Linked DNA regions of Priestia megaterium. The protein of the gene in region 2 interacts with the protein of the main gene of each other region in a pairwise test. Links are inferred from orthologs where the notes say so. Each region holds a gene or a part of one and is shown on either strand. Other genes may lie near its edges. The genes, in order: asd and def.

Evidence for each region.
Region 1: the proteins of def (region 2) and asd interact in binary tests that used the Escherichia coli proteins (3 or more experiments, as listed by UniProt). The link is inferred for Priestia megaterium from one-to-one orthologs.

What each region holds. Positions count from the first base shown.
Region 1 is NZ_CP023317.1:3,909,528-3,921,953, forward strand. Bases 25-3,017 are described here. They hold asd (aspartate-semialdehyde dehydrogenase), read right to left. Parts: upstream 2,047-3,017; coding sequence 1,003-2,046; downstream 25-1,002. Other genes in these bases: dapG (aspartate kinase), read right to left, coding at 25-963; CEQ83_RS20010 (dipicolinate synthase subunit B), read right to left, coding at 2,238-2,843; dpaA (dipicolinic acid synthetase subunit A), read right to left, coding at 2,843-3,017. Also shown: more of dapG, read right to left, coding at 1-24; more of dpaA, read right to left, coding at 3,018-3,742; CEQ83_RS20020 (YlmC/YmxH family sporulation protein), read right to left, coding at 3,931-4,197; CEQ83_RS20025 (M16 family metallopeptidase), read right to left, coding at 4,296-5,540; CEQ83_RS20030 (polysaccharide deacetylase family protein), read right to left, coding at 5,569-6,549; pnp (polyribonucleotide nucleotidyltransferase), read right to left, coding at 6,692-8,818; rpsO (30S ribosomal protein S15), read right to left, coding at 8,987-9,256; ribF (bifunctional riboflavin kinase/FAD synthetase), read right to left, coding at 9,406-10,362; tRNA pseudouridine(55) synthase TruB, read right to left, coding at 10,391-11,308; 30S ribosome-binding factor RbfA, read right to left, coding at 11,401-11,766; CEQ83_RS20060 (DUF503 domain-containing protein), read right to left, coding at 11,781-12,059.
Region 2 is NZ_CP023317.1:4,004,641-4,013,790, forward strand. What follows is about bases 5,524-8,477. They hold def (peptide deformylase), read right to left. Parts: upstream 7,261-8,477; coding sequence 6,787-7,260; downstream 5,524-6,786. Other genes in these bases: rsmB (16S rRNA (cytosine(967)-C(5))-methyltransferase RsmB), read right to left, coding at 5,524-5,845; fmt (methionyl-tRNA formyltransferase), read right to left, coding at 5,838-6,776; priA (primosomal protein N'), read right to left, coding at 7,331-8,477. Outside these bases: rsgA (ribosome small subunit-dependent GTPase A), read right to left, coding at 1-598; pknB (Stk1 family PASTA domain-containing Ser/Thr kinase), read right to left, coding at 612-2,657; CEQ83_RS20495 (Stp1/IreP family PP2C-type Ser/Thr phosphatase), read right to left, coding at 2,663-3,406; dual-specificity RNA methyltransferase RlmN, read right to left, coding at 3,411-4,502; more of rsmB, read right to left, coding at 4,505-5,523; more of priA, read right to left, coding at 8,478-9,150. UniProt on the Escherichia coli protein: Removes the formyl group from the N-terminal Met of newly synthesized proteins. Requires at least a dipeptide for an efficient rate of reaction. N-terminal L-methionine is a prerequisite for activity but the enzyme has broad specificity at other positions.

The DNA.
Region 1 (12,426 bases), 100 kb from region 2 along the record:
GTCAGTTGCTTCATCTGTTACCGTATATACAACACCCTTCGGTGAAATATTGATAAAATCTACGCTGATTTTTTCTTGTGCCATTGCTTTGAATACTTCTGCTTGCGTATCATAATGGCCTTCTTTACTAAAAACTTTAATTTGAGTCACGTTGGATACGTGGGCGATGCCTGTTACAAGGCGTTCTTGCACATCGCTTCCACGCTGCTGTGCTTCACCTTGAGATGTAACGAGCGTACCTTCTGAATCAGCATACGTGGAACGGACGCGCATCGGTACTTTTGCTTGCATGGCAATCTCTACAGCACGTGGGTGAACTACTTTTGCACCTTGATAAGCCATGTTGCATATTTCGTTATATGTGACAACGGATAGCGGTCTTGCATCTTCTACAATACGCGGGTCCGCTGTCATCACACCTTCTACATCCGTGAAAATGTCAATGTAATCAGCCATAAGGGCTGCACCTAACGCTGAAGCAGATGTATCGCTACCTCCGCGTCCAAGCGTTGTTGTATCACCTTCAGCAGTTGCCCCTTGAAAGCCTGTTACGACAACGACATCATATTCTTCTAATTCTTTTAACAAACGGTCGCATTTCATTTCTAGTATCTTGGCATTGGTGAAATCATCATTCGTCACAAACCCTGCCTGTGCACCGTTTAATGCTGTAGCTTTAATCCCATTTTCGTTTAATAAATTTGTAAACACAACCGATGAAATTAATTCTCCGCATGCCATAAGCATATCAAGCTCACGTTTGTTAAGAGACGCTTTATTTCCATCAACAAGTGAAAGCAATGTATCCGTTGCATACGGTTCACCTTTTCGTCCCATTGCCGATACAACAACGACTACTTTGTAACCCTCACTTAATGCATTATTTAAATGATAGATTGCTCTTGCTCTTCCTTCTTCGTTACGAACGGAAGTTCCTCCAAATTTTTGGACGATTATTTTCATACTTACACCTCATCATGTTCCGAGACACTCTGGTTGCGCTTATTTTACTAAGCTAAGCTTAATAAGTGATTCTGCAATTTGTACAGAATTCCAAGCTGCACCTTTTAACAAGTTATCAGAAACGATCCACATATGGAAACCGTTATCGCGATCTAAATCTTTACGAATACGGCCGACAAACACATCTCGTTTACCTACACAGTCTGCTGGCATTGGATATACTTGATTTTCTGGATCATCTTGCAATACGATACCAGGTGCATCAGCCAATAAATTTTTCACATCAGCTACCGTTACACCGTCTTTTTCAATTTCAATGTAAACTGACTCTGAATGACCTGTTACAACCGGTAGACGAACACAAGTAGCAGCTACTGGCAATTCAGGCATGCTCATAATTTTTTTCGTTTCATTAATCATTTTCATTTCTTCAAATGTAAAACCGTTATCTTGAAATTTATCAATTTGCGGAATGGCATTAAAAGCAATTTGATAATGTTTTTTATCTCCACCAACCGGTAAAATTTCCGGTGTAAACTCTTTTTCTTCTAAAATAGCTTTAGCTTGTTCTTTTAATTCATTAATTGCAGCAGCACCTGCTCCAGAAACGGCTTGATACGTTGATACTAGCACTTTAGATAAGCCGTATGTTTCGCGTAATGGCTGTAATGCTGCTACCATTTGAATTGTAGAGCAGTTTGGATTAGCAATGATTCCGTTATGTGCGTGTAATGCATCTTCATTCACTTCCGGCACAACTAACGGGACATTTTCATCCATTCGATAAGCGCTTGTGTTGTCTACAACGATTGCTCCGCGTTTTACTGCCTCTGGTGCAAGTGCTTTTGAAATGCTGCCGCCTGCACTGAATAAAGCAATGTCCACGCCTTCAAAGCTATCAGGAGTTGCTTCTTGCACAACAACTTCTTCTCCGTTAAACAACACTTTTTTACCAGCTGAACGAGCTGAAGATAATAACGTTAATTTACCAACTGGAAAATTACGCTCCTGTAGGGTTTTAATCATTTGTTGTCCTACTGCACCTGTTGCTCCTACTACTGCTACATGTAATTCTCTTGTCATTTTAATACCGCCTCCAACAATTTTCAACTACTCAACATTTATCTGCATATACTGACTATTTTAACATATTATTATGCTTCATTGCGTCAAAGAAGAGAAGATTTTTAAAATCTTCTCTTCTTTGAGATTGAGAGTTCTCTTACAGCCGCAGTATTGAACAGATTCATACAACAGCAAGAGGCATATATGTCCTATGACTCTTGACCGTCGCGGAACCTTTCGACAATAACAGGCTGAATCTGTTTATCTTCAAGCGCTGCGTACACCGTGTCTGATAACATCGTCATACGCGCTACCATTGAATTTGGTTTAAGCACCGGGTCATCTTGACCAAATGGAATAAAATAAATATTTTTAGTCGCCATTAGCCTCATTAAGTTTACACCATTTAGCCCTAGTGCGTCATTAGTCGAAATTCCCAGTACCACTGGCTTATTATTACGAAGCGTTGCTTTAGCTGCCATGAGTACCGGAGATTCAGTCATTGCATTCGCAAACTTACTCATCGTATTCCCAGTGATTGGGGCAACTACCATACAATCAAGCGGAATCTTTGGTCCTAGAGGCTCTGCTTTTACAATTGTATTGATGACGGCGTGACCTGTTAATTCCTCAATTTTCTTCACCCAGTCTTCTCCATCTCCAAAACGAGTATTTGTGGATTGTACAGTGTAAGAAACAACCGGTAACACTTCTGCTCCCAAATTAACAAGCTTTTCAATTTCTGGCATAACCGCATCATACGTACAGTGAGATCCGGTCAAGCCGAATCCTATTCTTTTACCTTTTAATGACATTATTTTTTCTCCTCTCTCGCATCCGCAGCGTCTTTTAATAAATTCACTAATACATTAGCGACAATCTGACCTGCTGTTTTTGGAGCCACAATCCCTGGAAGACCAGGTGCTAAAATAGCTTTAATTCCTCGTTTTTCTGCATAGCGGAAATCGGTTCCTCCAGGCTTTGAAGCTAAATCAATAATGAGCGCGTGGGTCGGGACATTAGATAATGTCTTAGCCGTTAAGATGGGGTATGGAATGGTGTTAATACATATATCACTATCAGCAATTTCTTTATCGAGTTCAGAAAGATAGAAAGGCTGCAAACCCATTTCAGCAATACGTGCTAAATGTTCAGATTTTCTAGCTCCTACTTTTACATTGGCACCAAGTGCAGCAAAGGACCTCGCCACGCTCATTCCTACTCTTCCTAAACCTAGGACAGAAATATTTGAACCGTGAATGGTAAAATCCGTATGTTGAATAACAAGCATGATGGTACCTTCAACAGTAGGAATAGAGTTATAAATTGCTACATCATCACGCTCAAATAGCTGAACGAGTTTACGGTTTGTCGTTTTGACTAATTCGTTTAAATACCCATTGCTAATACCAGAATAAATAATGCAGTGCTCAGGCGTTTTTTGAAGTATTTCTTCAGTCAATACTACTTTTTCATTTGAAAAAATAGTATCTACTTGCCCTTCGTGATTTGTTCCAGGCACTGGAAGGATGATGGCGTCAACATCTGAAAAATCCAGCTCCTCTATCTGATATTTCGTCGCACCTGTAAAACCATGATCTAGCTGATCAAAACCAATAAGAGAGGTTTTTGCATCTAATTGAATTAATTTTCGAATGACTTCAAGCTGCCTAGCATCACCGCCAATTACAGCTATGTGCAAATCCGTTAACATGTTTCATTTTCACCTTCTTTAACATTAAATAGATGTATCCTTCGCTTAAACCATCGAGATGTAAAGTGCTATCATTACGCCCTAGAATGCCTATTGCTTTTCTTCAACATACTATGTAAACACACAGGAATCGGTGAATCTTTATCCCTGAAAATAAAAGAAACGAGATGCAGGAAGCATCTCGTTTGTTATTTTGTTGACTCATTATTTATGTCTTCTAGCTGATGAACATTTACAATCACCATATCCGTACCAATTTTTTCGATATTCCCCCACGGCACTCGCACTTCATCTCCTTGTTTTCGAAATCCAAACCACTTCACAGATGGAATAATAAGCGCATTAATTTGTCCCGTATGTTCATTAATTTCAAGATCTGTTTGCCCTAAAATACCCAAACGCTCTGCTCGCTTAACATCTACAATTTCTTTTCCACTCAGCTCACTTAATCTCATGAAATCCCTCCTTTCATCTAATTTATTGAACAACCATACAAAAAATGACATAAAAATAAGGCTGGCTCAATTATTTTAGCCAACCTTACTTTTATGGTTTAATTTCCTTTAAAACCCTTAGGTAAATCTCCACTCGGGCTTATTAATGAAAGCGCAAATTCGTCTTTGAAAATATCTCGTGCAAGACCATTTACACTATCTTTAGTCACGGCATTAACAAGGTCTAAAATCTCATCTAATGAACGGTGATAGCCCAGCATTAACTCATTTTTTCCGTTTCTGCTCATACGGCTATTTGTACTTTCAAGACTCAGCATTAAGTTTCCTTTCAGCTGCTCTTTGCTGTTAGCAAGTTCTTTATCCGTAATACCTTTGTCTTTCAAATCATAAAGCGTTTCTTGAACCGTATCATATAATACGTCGAGCTGATGGCTTCCAGTTCCCCCATAAATCGTTACAAGACCGCTGTCTCGATAAGAAGAATGATAAGAGAAAACAGAGTAAGCCAAGCCGCGCTGTTCACGGACTTCTTGGAACAAACGACTGCTCATGCTTCCGCCAAGCACGTTGTTTAATACAATTAAGCTATATACATCTTCTCCGCCGATTGGCAAACCTTTAAAGCCAAGGCAAAGATGAGCTTGTTCTGTCTCTTTTTTGCGCGCAATATGATTTGTATGGAACTCAGGCTGAACATATTGATGAGCGGAATGACTTGACGTATATGTACCAAAATAGTTTTCCACCTGTTGTATAAAACTCTCATCAATGTTTCCAGCTACTGAAATAACGATGTTTTCAGGAATATACATTTGCTCCATATATTGACGAAGCGAATCACCGTTAAATGTTTTTAACGTATCTTCCGTTCCTAAAATTGGATACCCTAATGGATGATTACCATATACGGCTTTTCCTAATAGATCGTGTACAATATCGTCAGGTGTATCTTCATACATTTTAATTTCTTCATATACAACATTTTTTTCACGAGCTAATTCCTCTTCATCAAATGAAGAATTAAAGAACATATCCGCCAGCACATCTAGCGCTTGATCTGCGTGTTCGTCTAATACTTTTGCATAGTAGCACGTGTATTCTTTAGAAGTGAATGCATTTACTTGTCCCCCAATGCGGTCGAAGCTTTCTGCAATTTCACGAGCAGATCTTGTTTTTGTTCCTTTAAAAAACATATGTTCAAGAAAATGTGATACACCATTAATTTCAGGGTGTTCACTTCGAGAACCCGTTCCGATCCATACCCCAATGGCCACAGATCGAACAGTTGGGATATTTTCCAATACAATTCTTACACCATTTTTGCACGTATATCGTTTTATCAAGCTAGTGCCTCCCTTTTGCTTATCTCACTTACTTCTTAGTAGAAGAAGGTATTTTCATCATTCTTTCTTCATCTAGCATTGTTGACACATCGCTAACTTTCAGGCCTTTGCGTTCAATATCGGTTAACAATTGGTCAAGCGATTCAGCCGTTGATTCAGTTGGGTGCATCAGTACAATAGCCCCTGGATGAATCTTTTTCATTACTCGATTAATTAACACTTCTGAACTTGGCTTTTGCCAATCGATTGTATCAACTGTCCACATGATTGTACTCATTTTTAACTGAGAAGCAAGCGTTACTACTTCGGGGCGAAAACTGCCGCTCGGCGGAGCAAACCATTTTACTTTTTGTCCCGTAGTAGATGTAATAATATCATTCGTTTTTTTAAGCTGCTGATTGATTTGACTAGCCGATAAAGTGGCCATATCAGGATGAGAATAAGAGTGGTTTCCCACTTCATGCCCTGCGTCTACAATCATTTTTGCCATATCTGGATTATTTTTAACCCATTTTCCTTCTAAAAAGAAGGTTGCTTTAGCATGGTGCTTTTTCAGCACTTCTAACATTTTAGGCAAATACTCGTTCCCCCATGCTACGTTCACTGTAAACGATACCATAGGCTTTTCATCGTGTCCACGGTAGATAGGTTCCTGTGGTAAATCCTTCAAGTGAACCTTTGGTCTAACCTGTTTGTACACTAATTTTTTTTCATCAAATTTACCCGCAGGTTTCATATTTTTATAAGAAGCAGCAAGATCAACTTTTATGCCGTTATAGCCAGGAACCCGTTTCCAAACGGGATCGATTCGTGCATTCGCTGCTGGCTTTTCATAATCTTTTGCTTTTTCTTCAATCTTTTGATATAACGCATCATGCTGAGCTGATACAAGTTGTACATCGGATTTAAGTGCTTCTATATATGCTTCAGCAAAAGGATTATAAATAGATTTATATGTAATTGCCAGTAAAAATAGAAATGCTGTAAATTGCACAATGGTTCTCTTCACTTATCCTTCCCCCTTTACCATTTAAAATATGTATAAAGAGGACAAGGTAGAACAAACATCTACAAACGATAAAATCGCCCTACACATGGATTTTCTTCATGTATGGACGATTTCACAATATCTATATAGTAGTAAAAGAAGATTATTTTGTTTCTTTTGCTTTTTCTTCTTTTTCTTTTTGTTCTTTTAAAATTGCTTTACGAGATAAGTTAACGCGACCTTGTTTATCAATTTCCATGACTTTAACTAAAAGCTCGTCACCAATCGCTACAACGTCTTCGACTTTTCCAATACGCTCTTCTGCAAGCTCTGAAATATGAACAAGCCCATCTTTTCCGCTGAAGATTTCTACAAATGCACCGAATTTTTCAATTCGTTTTACTTTTCCTAAGTACATTTGGCCGACTTCAACTTCGCGTACAAGATCTTCAATGATTTTCTTCGCTTTTTCATTCATCGGCTGATCAATAGAAGAAATGAAGATTGTACCATCTTGTTCGATATCAATTTTAACGCCTGTTTCTTCGATGATTTTATTGATTTGCTTGCCGCTTGGTCCAATAACATCACGAATTTTATCAGGGTTAATCGCCATTGTAAGGATCTTAGGCGCATATTGAGAAAGCTCTTGACGAGGCGTAGCAATCGTTGACATCATATGATTTAAGATTTGCATACGGCCTTTTTTCGCTTGTTGAAGGGCTTCGTCTAAAATTTCACGAGATAACCCGTCAATTTTAATATCCATTTGAAGCGCAGTTACGCCATTTTCGGTACCTGCTACTTTAAAGTCCATGTCTCCTAGGTGATCTTCCATTCCTTGAATGTCCGTTAGAATCGAGTAGTGTTCACCTGATTTGATCAGACCCATTGCAATCCCTGCTACAGGTGCTTTAATTGGAACCCCAGCATCCATCATTGCAAGCGTACTTGCACAAATACTTGCTTGTGAAGTAGAACCGTTTGACTCTAATACTTCAGATACAAGACGAATTGTATAAGGGAAATCTTTTTCATTTGGAATAACCGGTTCAAGTGCACGTTCACCTAGCGCACCATGTCCAATTTCACGACGACCCGGTCCGCGCATCGGTCTAGTTTCACCAACACTAAATGAAGGGAAGTTATAGTGATGCATGAAGCGTTTAGATTCTTCTACACTTAAACCATCTAAAATTTGCACATCGCCAAGTGCACCTAATGTACAGATGCTAAGCGCTTGAGTTTGTCCACGCGTAAATAATCCAGATCCGTGTGTACGTGGAAGCAAGTTTGTTTCAGAAGAAAGTGGACGAATTTCGTCAATACTACGGCCATCAGGACGTACTTTTTCTTCTGTGATCAAGCGACGCACTTCACTTTTAACAAGCTTCGACAAAATTTCATTCACTTGATTTAGTACTTCTTCTTCTACATCTTGCTCTTCAAATTTTGCAGCTACAGCGCTTTTCACTTCTTTAATCGCATTTTCGCGCGCATGCTTTTCTTGAACTTGAACAGCACGATTCATGTCACCTTCTGCAATTTCGCGAACTTGACGCTCAAGGTCAGCATTAACAGTATAAAGCTCAACTTCAACTTTTTCTTTGCCTACTGCTGCTACAATTTCTTCTTGGAACGCAATTAATTTTTTAATTTGCTCGTGTCCAAACATAATTGCTTCTAACATTACTTCTTCCGGTACTTCATCAGCGCCTGCTTCAACCATGTTGATCGCGTCTTTTGTACCAGCAACCGTCAGATGAATATCGCTTTTTTCAAGCTCATCTACCGTTGGGTTTACAACAAATTCATTGTCTACACGGCCTACGATTACGCCTGCAATAGGACCTTCAAATGGAATATCAGATACTGATAATGCTAATGAAGAACCAAACATTGCTGCGATTTCTGAAGAACAGTTTTGGTCTACGCTCATTACAACGCTGACAACTTGAACTTCGTTTCGGAAACCATCTGCGAATAAAGGACGAATCGGACGGTCGATTAAACGGCTAGCCAAGATTGCTTTTTCACTTGGTCTGCCTTCACGCTTAATGAATCCACCTGGGATTTTACCGACTGCATATAAACGCTCTTCATAGTTTACTGTTAACGGGAAGAAATCTACATTTTTAGGCTCTTTTGAAGCCGTTGCTGTACTTAATACAACTGTGTCTCCATAGCGGATTAATGCTGCGCCATTTGCTTGTTTTGCCAACTGGCCAACTTCAACTTCTAGCTTTCGTCCAGCTAGATCTACAGAGAACACTCGTTTTTCTTGTTCCATATCGACGAGTACCCCTCTCTACATATAAAATATGTATGTAATCAAATGTGATAGTTTTATTATAAACGAAATATCCAAAAACAATAGCTTTTTTCACATTATGTAGCATCTTTAATGTTTCTTAAATGTACATACTAAAAAAGCGGGAATGCTCCCGCTTTCTTCTTATTATCGACGTAAACCAAGTTTGTTGATTAACTCACGATAACGAGTAACGTCTTTGTTACGTAGGTAGTTAAGTAAGTTACGACGTCGACCTACCATTTTTAAAAGACCACGACGTGAATGGTGATCCTTTTTATGAGTACGTAAGTGACCGTTTAGATTGTTAATTTGCTCTGTTAGGACAGCGATTTGAACTTCTGGAGAACCAGTGTCGTTCGCATGAGTTTTGTACTCACTAATGATTTCATTTTTACGCTCTTGTGTGATAGCCATCCTATTCACCTCCTTATTATTAAACCCCAGTTACCGAGCAAAACGTTGGTGAATCGTAATGCCAAGCAATGGTTGTTTTACATACAAGTGTTATGTTACTACTTATTAGAACAAAAAGCAAGTCGTAGCAGCTATTTATATATATTTTTTTATTTCTTGTTTTTTTGAATTCCTTCAAAATAAGCAAGGGCTTCTTCCTTGTCCTTTGAGATCTGACCGACAAGCTCTTCGATGCCGCTGAACTTTTTTTCTGAGCGAATCATTCGGTGCCATTTCACCGTTACGTGCTGATCGTAGATTTGCTCGTCAAATGATAATAAGTGGACTTCGATTGTTGGCTTTTCTAAATTATCGTGAAAAGTCGGCTTGTAGCCCACGTTGCACACTCCTGCATACCACTTACCGTGAAGCTGAAGCTCAACAGCATACACGCCGATGCGTGGAAGTAAATACTCATCGTCTAAAGCGATGTTAGCAGTAGGAAAACCTATTTGCCTGCCTCGCTTTTCTCCATGAGTCACTGTACCTGACACTTCATAATAGCGGCCAAGCAGCTCTTTTACTCGATGCATATCTCCATTTGCTAAACTTTCGCGAATAAGCGTTGAACTAATTTTTTCTTCGCCATTTGTTAACTTATCAATTGTTGTTTGCGTGAATTTTGATCGAGAATGAAATGGTAGTATTTCCATTGTTCCTTTACCTAACTTTCCATACGTATAGTCAAATCCAGCTACCACATGCTGTACATTCAGTCCAATAATATACTGATCAACAAACTCTTGAGGCAATAGTGCTGCAAACTGTTTATCAAAATGAACGATATATAAAAAGTCAATTCCCATTTCCTCAATGAGTTTCTTTTTTTCTTGAAGCGGTGTGATCATATCAATGTGCTGCACATTGCGCCCGAGCACCACAGAAGGGTGAGGAGTAAACGTCATCACAGCACTAGCTATGCCTTTTTCATCGGCTAACTGTTTTGCTGAATTTATCACTTGCTGATGCCCTAAATGCACACCATCAAAATAACCAAGCGCTAACACTGATTGTTGAACAGCTTCTCGTTGAAAGTGGTGTGGATGTCGAATTTCAATCGTTTCCAAAACACAGTTCACCTTTTCCCTAACCGGTCTAGTCGATTGCCAACACTTTAACCGGCTTCATTAAATGTTTTTTTGTTGGGTGCTGAGCATAAATTGCTAAGCACTTGCCTGCAGAATTTATCATTAAAAAGAAGGGTTCTTTTTTTAACTCTTCATCTTCCGTACACGGCAATACCGCGCCATTTTTCACTTTCTCTGCTAATGTATCACTAATTTGAAGTTTCGGCAAATGATTAAGAGCTTCTTCGATTGAATGTAGTTTCTCATTGATCGTTTCTTCTTCTACCGCCCGTTCAATATCTTCAAATGTCACACAATCTTTGAGTGAAAACTGCCCGGAACCTGTTCGCTGCAAATACGACATATGAGATGGATAGCCAAGAGCTTCTCCAATCATCACAGCAAGCGTTCGCACATATGTACCTTTGCTGCACGTTACGCGGAATTTGAAGGAAATTTGTTCTCCCTCAAATGTAGCGCGATCATCCAGCAGTTCAAAGTTATAGATATGAATGGTTCTAACTGGGCGCTCTACTTCGATTCCTTGCCTTGCATATTCATATAGTTTTTTACCTTTGACCTTTACCGCTGAATACATTGGAGGGACTTGCTGAAGTTCTCCTGTCATCGAAGACAGCACTTCTTCGATTTGAGCACGTGAAAAAGAATCCGCTACTTTCTTTTCTTCTACAACCTCTCCGGAAGAATCTTCTGTTGTTGTAGAAAACCCGAGTGTAACTTCCCCTTCATAGGTTTTAGTAGCTCCTGTTAGATATTCTACAATCTTGGTAGCTCTACCGATACAAATAGGCAATACCCCTGTAACGTCTGGGTCTAATGTGCCTGTATGCCCTACCTTTTTAGTGCGAAGCAGCTTTCGGACTTTAAACACACAGTCGTGCGAAGTCAGGCCAGCTGGTTTATGTAAAACTAAAACACCGTCCACTCATTCTTCATCTCCTTTTCATTTAAAAAAGGGTGTCTCAGAAGCAAAAACCACTTTTGAGACACCCTTTTTTGTTTCTACATTCACTGATCTTATTCGTTCTCTTGATGGTCATCGCTTTCTTTTTTTATTTCATGAAGCAATGATTCAATTCGATTACCATAATCAATTGATTCATCAAACTCAAACGTAATTTCAGGTGTTTTACGTAAGCGAATGCGCTGACCGATTTCTGAGCGGATAAATCCCTTTGCTTTCGCAAGGCCTTTTAACGTATTCTCACGCTGTTCAGCATCTCCTAAAACAGAGATATAAACTTTCGCTTGCTGTAAATCGCCTGATACTTGAACATCTGTTACAGTCACAAAACCGATGCGCGGATCCTTGATTTTACGATTTAAAATCTCGCCCATCTCTTTTTTCATTTGTTCTCCGACTCTAGTTGCTCTTATGTTCATCTGTGTCACCCCTTTTATAACCAATCAAAAGTTGTAATGGTACGTTCAATCTCTGGAAAAGAATCAATCAAGCTTAGCGCTTTTTGCAGTTCTTGTTCCGTTGTGACACGGCTAGATGAGACTGTGACAATGCTAATTTTTGTTCGTTGCCACACATCTTGAAAATCAGTTTCTGAAACCGATACGTTAAACCGCTGCTTCAAGCGCATCAAGATGCGCTGAAGCACGGCACGTTTTTCTTTAAGAGAAGCAGCATCGTAAATTAAGCATTCACACTCCACTAGTCCAATCATTTAGGATCAATTTGCTCCATTACATATGCTTCAATAATATCTCCTTCTTTAATATCATTGAAGTTTTTAATTGTAATACCACACTCATATCCTTGAGCGACTTCTTTTGCATCGTCTTTAAAGCGTTTTAGCACATCTACTTCACCTTCAAAGATAACAATTCCGTCACGGATTAAACGAATTCCACTGTTACGCGTAATTTTACCGTCTGTTACGTAACTTCCTGCGATTGTACCAACTTTTGATACTTTGAATGTTTGACGTACTTCCACTTGACCGATGATTTTTTCAGCAAACTCAGGGTCAAGCATTCCTTTCATCGCAGATTCAATTTCTTCAATTACTTTATAAATAATGCGGTGAAGAC
Region 2 (9,150 bases):
TATGCTTTCCTCTTCCAAGTGACATTGAAATATCATTTGTCTTTAACTCAAGCTCTGGTTTAAGCGTATTTAGCAGTGAAGATTTACCTACACCTGACTGTCCAGCAATAACCGTTACGCGATCTTCAAATAACGGCTGAATTTGTTCCATGCCTTTTTCTGTGACTGTCGACGTTAAAATGACCTCATATCCTATTTTACGATATTCTTCGGCATATTGCTCGATTTCTTGCTTTTGTTGCTGTGATAAAAGATCTACTTTTGAAATACAAATAATAGGTTCAATATGATTAGACTCCACTAACACTAAAAATCGGTTAAGAAGCATTGTACTAAAATCAGGTTCAATCGCTGAAAAAACAAGCAGCGCCTGATCAACATTTGAAATTGGGGGACGAACTAATTCATTTTTACGTTCTTTAATTTCAAGTATATATCCTTCAAGCTTATTTTCCGCCTGAAATACTACATTGTCACCGACTAAAGGCGTTACCTTCTTTTTACGAAAAACACCTCGTCCTCGACATTGCGTTACTTGTCCGTCATGAAGAACATAATAAAATCCGCTAAGGGATTTAATAATTCTTCCTTCTGGCATAACCTCACTCCTATCACTCTGGATATTCAACGTCTTTTTCTTCAATAACTTCCCCGTCTCGGACAATTTTATAAGACGCTTTTTCATTTTCATCAACTAAAACATCGAATGATTCTTTTGTTGTTTCAGTAATCGTTAGTTCTTTAGCAGGAACCGACATATCGTTATCTGCATCTTCGATATAAATTTGTACTTTTTGCGGCTTTGGCTTTTCCTCTTCTGTTTCAGTGGCATCGCCTGTTTCCGTTGCGTCGCCTTGTTCCGTGCTTGCTTCGGTGTCAGCCTCTTCTTTATACGGAATGGTAACATCCACTGACACCGTTTGAGGAGCTTTTGGCTCTTTGCCCATTGAGACCGTAATGGTGAGCTTATCACCTTGCTCAATACTCTGCTCCGCTGCAGGCTTTTGAGACATCACAAGACCTTTTTCAACAGTGTCGGAATACGCTGTTTTTACGTCCACTTCAATATCTTCATCTGATGCATAATCTTTTACGCTTTTTTCCGTCCAGCCCGAGAAATCCTTTAATGCAATCTTCGGCGGACCTTTACTTACCCATAGAGTAACCGTTGTATCTTCCGGCACGACTTGTTCGGTTTCTTTAGGCGTCTGATCTGTAATATTGCCTTTTGGTTCTGTGCTTTCAACTTCGATGGATTGGATATCTTTATAATTCTGCTTTTCTAACAGACTTTTTACTTCCGTAAAGCTTCTTCCAATGTACCGGTTAAATCCTTCTTTTTTCTTTCCTGTACTTCGATAAATAATGACGTTAGAGCCTTCTTTGATCACGTCTCCCGCTTCTGGCATCGTTTTAACCACGTCGCCTTCTTCCACCTCATTATCAGATATATCTTTAGGATTCTTCACTTTAAAGCCTAAAGAAACTAAATCGGTTACAGCTGATTCATAATCTTGATTATGTAAATCAGGAACCTTTACGTCTTTTGGCAGTAATAAAGCCGGAATGAATGTAACGGCGGCTACGCTAGCAGCTGCCAGCAGCAAAAAAATTAAAACAAGCGTTACAATCAGCTTGCTTTTGCCTTTTTTCTTTTTCTTCTTTTTTTTCTTCGGCTTTACTTCTTCTTCTTCTTGTTCTTCGCGCTCTAAGTGAGGTGGTTTTCTCACAGGTACGTGCGTTTCTTCGGATTCAACAAAATCCTCCTTAATAACGGGAATGGCTTTTGTCACTTCTTCATCATCAGGCACCGTAAATCTTTGTTCATTATAACGATTTGGATGAACAGCAGACTGTAAATCCGCTTCGAGTTCTTCGACGGAACTGTATCGGTAAAATGGATCTTTAGTTGTTGCTTTTAATACAACATTCTCCACGCTTTGAGGGATAGATGGATTCCACCTTTTTGGAGAAGGTGTTTCTGTCTGTAAATGTTTTAATGCAATTGACACAGCCGATTCCCCAGAAAAAGGGACTCGACCCGTTAGCAATTCAAATAGGACGATGCCAAGCGAATAAATATCAGAACGCTTATTCGCAAGCCCTCCCCTTGCCTGTTCAGGAGATAAATAATGAACAGAGCCCAAAACAGAATTAGTATGCGTAATGGTTGTAGAACTTAGTGCTACGGCAATGCCGAAGTCAGTAACTTTAATGGTATCATCATGATCAATTAAAATATTTTGAGGCTTAATATCCCGGTGAATAATTCCGTACTGATGAGCATGGGCAATAGCTGATGTAATCTGCGTCATAATATGTATGGCTTTATCAAGAGATAATGGTGATTCTTGCAGAATGTATTGCTTTAATGTCATACCCGGTACATATTCCATGATGATATAGTAAATATCTTCTTCTTCTCCAACATCATAAATGCTGACAATATTAGGATGAGCAATACTCGTAGCAGATTGAGCTTCTCGATGGAAACGCTTTATAAACGCATCGTCACTTGCAAAGTCTAAACGAAGCACTTTAATTGCCACATCACGATCCAAAATCATGTCGCGACCTAAATAGACGTTTGCCATTCCGCCTCCACCAATTACTTGCAATACCTTATAACGGTCGTTTAGCCGTCTACCTATTAGCAACACTCTCACCCACTTTCAGATGTAAAGTCCACAATTGCAAGTGTAATATTGTCTTCTCCACCAAGCTCATTTGCTAATTGAATCAGGCTCGTACCCTTTTCGTGAAGTGATGAACTTGTTGATAACGTTTCGTTCAGCTTTTGTTCCGTTACCTTATTTGTCAGTCCATCTGAACATAATAATAATCGATCTTCTTTTTCCACTTCAATTGTTTTTACATCTAAACTAACATTTTCTTCGGTACCTAGTGCTCGCAATAAGATATTTTTTCGCGGATGATGTTCAGCATCTTCTTTTGTGATTTGACCATTTTTTACGAGTTCATTCACAAGAGAATGATCTTCTGTTACTTGTTGAAATCCATATTCATTGGAAATATAGCACCTGCTGTCTCCTATATTACCAATCGCACAAAACGTATCGGCGCATAAAGCAAGTACAACTGTCGTACCCATGCCTTTACACTCTTCATGCTCCTGAGCATACCGATAAATATCTTGATTAATTTGGGAAACATGCGTACGAATCCACTGCGTCGCCTCATCAGGAGACGTTACTTTGTTCGCTTCTTCCCACGCTATTTGCAATTTTTGAACCGCCATCTCACTGGCGATGTCGCCAGCTCGATGACCTCCCATACCATCAGCCACAATTGCAAGCAGCTGATTATGTTGGTTCAAAAATACCCCTCCGTTATCTTCATTGTGTTGTCTAACTCTCCCTCGGTCTGTCATGAAGACAGTTGCCATACAATCACCTCGTCTCTTCTTTACGCTCCTTCGCACGTAATTGGCCACAAGCTGCATCGATGTCATGACCTTGCTCACGTCGAATAGTCACGTTAACGCCACGCTTTTTAAGCGTACGTTCAAATGCAAAAATCTGTTCACGCGGTGTACGAACATAATCACGCTCAGGCACATAGTTTACCGGAATCAAGTTCACGTGACATTTAACGTCTTTAATCAAATCCGCTAATTCCTCCGCATGCTCTACTTGATCGTTTACTCCTCCGAATAGACCATACTCAAAGCTAATACGTCTTCCCGTTTTATCCGTATAATATTTAATGGCTTCCATCAAATCAGGAAGTTTATACGCGCGGTTAATCGGCATTAAGCGTGAGCGGATGTCATTGTTTGGAGCGTGAAGTGAAATCGCAAAATTGATTTGCATTTTTTCATCAGCAAACTTATAGATTTTTGGAATGATTCCACTTGTCGATACTGTGATATGACGTGCACCAATATTTAATCCATCATCACTGTTAATTGTTTTTAAGAAGCGCATCATTTCATCATAGTTATCAAATGGCTCCCCAATACCCATAATTACGACAGAGCTCACGCGTTCTCCTTGTTCATCTAGCGCTTTTTGTACTTTTACTACTTGCGCTACGATTTCTCCAGCTTCTAAGTTACGCTTTAAACCTCCAAGAGTAGACGCACAGAACGTACAGCCGATGCGACAGCCAACTTGAGTTGTTACGCAGACAGAATTTCCGTATTCATGACGCATAAGCACCGTTTCAATCGTATAACCGTCATGGAGTTCGAATAAAAACTTCATCGTGCCGTCTCCAGACGTTTGCTGAACAACTGTTTTTAATGTCGTTAATGCAAATTTGTCTTTTAATTGTTCACGTAATCCTTTAGATAAGTTTGACATATCGTCAAAGTCCGTTACGCGTTTAACATATAACCAGTCAAAAATTTGTTTAGCACGGAACTTCTTATCACCATGTTCCACTAACCAATTTTCTAGGTCGTGCATTTCTAATGAATAAATAGATGGTTTTTGCGTTTTTTCTTCTGCTTTTGCTTTTCTTTTAGCTACTTCTTCCATTTTTACACCTTCTTCTGTAAACATGCAATATAAAATCCATCGCTTTGTGCATCTGGCAGCAATTGAATTTCACCATGTTTTACGTTTTGTTTAAGTCTTTGCGGCATGCGTGCAGCAAGCGTTTCGTCTTTTTGAAAATCAGCATGATCTGCTAAAAATGCTGCTACAACATCCCCATTTTCATCCCGATCGATTGTACATGTACTATATACGAGGGTCCCACCTTTTTTTAATAAAGGCGCAACCGCATTTAAAATATCTTGTTGAATACGCGCCAGCTGCTTTACATCCTGCTCAGTTTTTGTATATTTCAAATCAGGTTTACGTCTCATCACACCAAAACCTGAGCACGGGGCATCTACTAAAATGCGGTCAAACATTTCTTTATCAAACTGTTCACCGGCTTTGCGGCTGTCTTGAACCGTTGGCTCAATATTGGTAAGATGCAGACGCTCTGCCTGCTGGGCAATCAGCTTTACTTTATGGTCATGAATGTCCAAGGAAATAACTCTACCACTGTTTTTAAGCTGCTCTGCAATATGAGTTGATTTTCCTCCCGGTGCAGCACAGCTATCTAAAATCAGCTCTTCTGCTTCTGCACCTAGCGCATGAGCTACTAACATAGAGCTTTCATCTTGAACGGTAAACATTCCTTCACGAAATGCTTGTGTATGAGCTGCATTTCCTTTTTGAACTTCTAGCGCTTCTTCTACAAAATGGCCTGGTTCTACAACAATACCTTCTTTTTCAAGCGCTTCTTTTACTTCATTTTGCGTAAAGCGTGCACTGTTTACTCGGATTGTTTGTTTAGGGGCCATTAAATTAGCTAAACAGATTCCGCGTGTTTTGTCCAATCCATATTGTTCCACCCAGCGTTTTACAAGCCATACTGGATGACTCGTTTCAATTGCCAAGCGCTCCACAGGATTTTGTATTTCTTCTAAAGAAGGCGTGCCGCTGCGCTGAATATTTCGTAAAACGCCGTTTACCATTGAGGCAATTCCTTTGTGACCACGTTTTTTAGCAATTTCTACTGCTTCATGAAGGATTGCCCGGTCAGGTACTCGATCTAAATACATCATCTGATAAAGAGATAAACGAAGCAGCACTCGCACCCAAGGCTGAAGTTTTTTGGGATTTTTCAAGAAAGGGGCTAACCCGTAATCTAACGTATCACGTCTTTGAATCGTTCCATACACAATTTCCGTTAGCAGCCCTGCATCTTTCCCTTGAATACCACGTTTTTGTATACTGTTATTTAACAATAGATTGCTGAATGCCTGATTTTTTTCAATAGCTAGTAAAATATCTAAAGCTATGTCTCGAACGTTGTACTTACTCATTGACATCCCCTAATACTGTTCCGACTTCAACGGATGTACCTCGTAAATACTGCGCTGCATCCATACGTTTTTTTCCAGCCGGCTGAAGTTCCGTCACTTTAATAGCTGTTTCATTTCCAGTTGCTACTACAAATCCGTCCTCTTCAAGTGATAAAACGGTACCCGGTTTGCCTGATGCGGATACTTTCTCTCCCCACCAAATTTTCATGACTTGACCGTCTGCTGTTGTATAAGCAACGGGCCAAGGATGAAGTCCGCGGATATGATTATAAATTTCTTCTCCTGTACGGGCCCAATCAATTTTCTCTTGTTCACGCTTAATATTAGAAGCAAATGTCGCTTCGCCATCGTTTTGTTTAACCGGCGTAATTTCACCTTTCACAAGAGAAGGAATGGTTTCTGAAAGCAATTTTGCACCAGCAGCGCTGAGTTTATCGTGAAGTGTGCCCACGTGATCACGTTCTTCAATCGGAACTTCTACCTGTGTTAAGATATCACCTGCATCTAATTTTTCTACCATATACATAATTGTAACACCAGTTTTCGGCTTACCTTGTAGAATTGAATAGTGAATCGGCGCGCCTCCGCGCAGTTCAGGTAACAGAGAAGCATGTACGTTAATACAGCCGTATTTAGGCGCTTCTAAAATAGGAGTTGGTAAAATTTGACCAAAAGCCGCTGTTACAATTAGGTCAGGCTCATACGCTAACACTTGCTGATATTCTTCTTCTAAACGAATCTTTTCTGGCTGCAGTACAGGTATTTCATGTTTTAACGCCTCAACTTTTACAGGAGGAGGTGTTAATACGCGCTTGCGTCCTTTTGGTCGGTCCGGCTGTGTAACCACTGCGACCACTTCATATCCATCTTTAAGTAATGTTTGTAAAACCGGCACTGAAAAATCCGGCGTTCCCATAAATACGACTTTCATCGTGTAAAACCTACCCTTCTAGTTCATCCTCTTCGTAATACTTTGTTACTTTTTCCGTGAACAATACACCGTGTAAGTGATCAATTTCATGTTGAATGGCTCGTGCTAAAAAACCTTTTGCTTCTATAAAATAAGGTTTCCCTTTACGATTTTGCGCACGTACTTTCACATAATCAGCTCGAGCCACGTCACCAAAAAGGCCCGGAAAACTTAGGCAGCCTTCTGGACCGATTTGTTCGCCTCGTTGCTCAATAATTACCGGATTAATTAACTCAATTTTACCGTGTCGATCGTCCACGTCTACCACTGCCACTTGCTGCAGAACTCCTACTTGAGGAGCAGCTAGACCCACACCGTCTGCTTCAAGCATTAAATCATACATGCCGTTTAGTAATTTCGCTAATTTATTATCAAAGTTTTTAACCACTTCACACTCTTGTTCAAGTACTTCATTAGGATGGTAAACAAGCTTAAGCTTAGCCAAATAGGCACCTCCTTTATTCTTTCTATTTATATCCAAAAAGCTTCTTCTTTAACGCCATCAAGACGACTAGTTACATCATCGAGTATGGATTCAAATCAATTGTAATCGTTAAATTTTCCTTCTGCATTTCCGCTTGATAACGTTCTAATATATATTTCAACAGCGGAATCAGGCTTGGTTCCAGCTTGTATTTTAACATGCATTGATAGCGATATCTATCTTTTATCTTAGCAATGGGAGATGCGACTGGCCCTAAGATTGTTGTTTGCGGCGAAAGTTTCTGACCCAGATACTGCGAAATTTTGTCTGTAACAGACACCACTTTTGCAATATTTTCATGAGATACCGTTACAAGCGCCAAGTAAAAGAAAGGCGGATATTTATGCATTTTACGAATTTCCATCTCCTGCTTATAAAACGCATCGTAATCATGCTGACTCGCAAGTTGAATGCTGTAGTGCTCAGGCGTGTACGTTTGAATCACTACTTCTCCTGGAAGCTTGTGGCGTCCTGCTCTTCCGCTTACTTGTGTTAAAAGCTGAAACGTTTTTTCAGATGCACGAAAGTCAGGTAAATTCAGCATCGTATCTGCTGTTAAAACGCCTACAAGCGTGACGTTTGGAAAGTCTAGCCCTTTGGCAATCATCTGGGTCCCTAGTAAAATTTGCGCTTCTCCACTTGCAAACTTGTTCAGGAGCTTTTCATGCGCGCCTTTTCGGCTTGTCGTATCAACATCCATTCGCACGACTCTAGCCTCAGGCAGCACTTTTGTTAATTCTTCTTCCACTTTTTGTGTACCAGATCCAAAAAAGCGGATATGTTCGCTGTGGCATTCCGGGCACTCAGTGTGCACATGTTCTTCGTGTCCGCAGTAATGGCATTTTAATTTATTTTGATAGCGGTGATACGTTAGTGAAATTTCACAGTGCTCACATGTCGGAACGTAACCGCAGTCCCTGCACATAACAAAAGAAGAATGGCCTCTTTTATTTAAAAATAAAACGATTTGCTCTCCTTTTCCCAAACGGTTTTTCATCTTTTCAAACAGCATAGTTGAAAACATAGAGCGATTGCCGCTGCGAAGTTCCTCTCTCATATCAACAATATCCACCGACGGCATCGATGACTTATTCATTCTTTGCTTTAACGTCAGTAGCTTATATACACCTTTTTGCGCTCTTGCAAAGGACTCAAGCGTTGGTGTTGCACTTCCTAAAATGACTGGACACTGATGATGCTGCCCTCGGTAAATGGCTACATCTCTGGCATGATAACGGGGGTTTTCTTCTTGTTTATAACTCGTCTCATGTTCTTCATCGATAATAAGAAGGCCCAAATTTTCAAATGGAGCAAATACAGCAGAGCGGGCCCCTACTACAACGGATACTTCTTTTCGCTGAATTTTTCGCCATTCATCGTATTTTTCTCCAGTAGACAAGCCGCTATGAAGCACAGCAACTTTTGAGCCGAACCGCTCTTTAAACCGCTTGACCATCTGAGGGGTAAGTGAAATCTCCGGAACAAGCATAATCGCTTCTTTTCCTTTTTTTAATACTTGATCAATCGATTGGAGATACACTTCTGTTTTTCCGCTTCCCGTTACTCCATACATTAAAAACACATCGTGAAGATTTTCTTCGATGTCCTGCAGAATCGGTGCGATTGCCTCAGCTTGTTCATCGGTCAATTGAAATGGCTTTGACGGTGTAAAGTATCGATCTTGATAAGGATCACGGTATATTTCAATTTCCGTTTCCTCTAAGAGTCCTTTGTTAATCAGCGCTTTTATAGGAGCGGAGGTAATCTGCAAATCTTCCGCTATTTCTTTTATGGCTACTTCTTCATTTCGCTCGAGCATAAAAGCCAGCACTTGCTTTTGCTTTTCTGCCT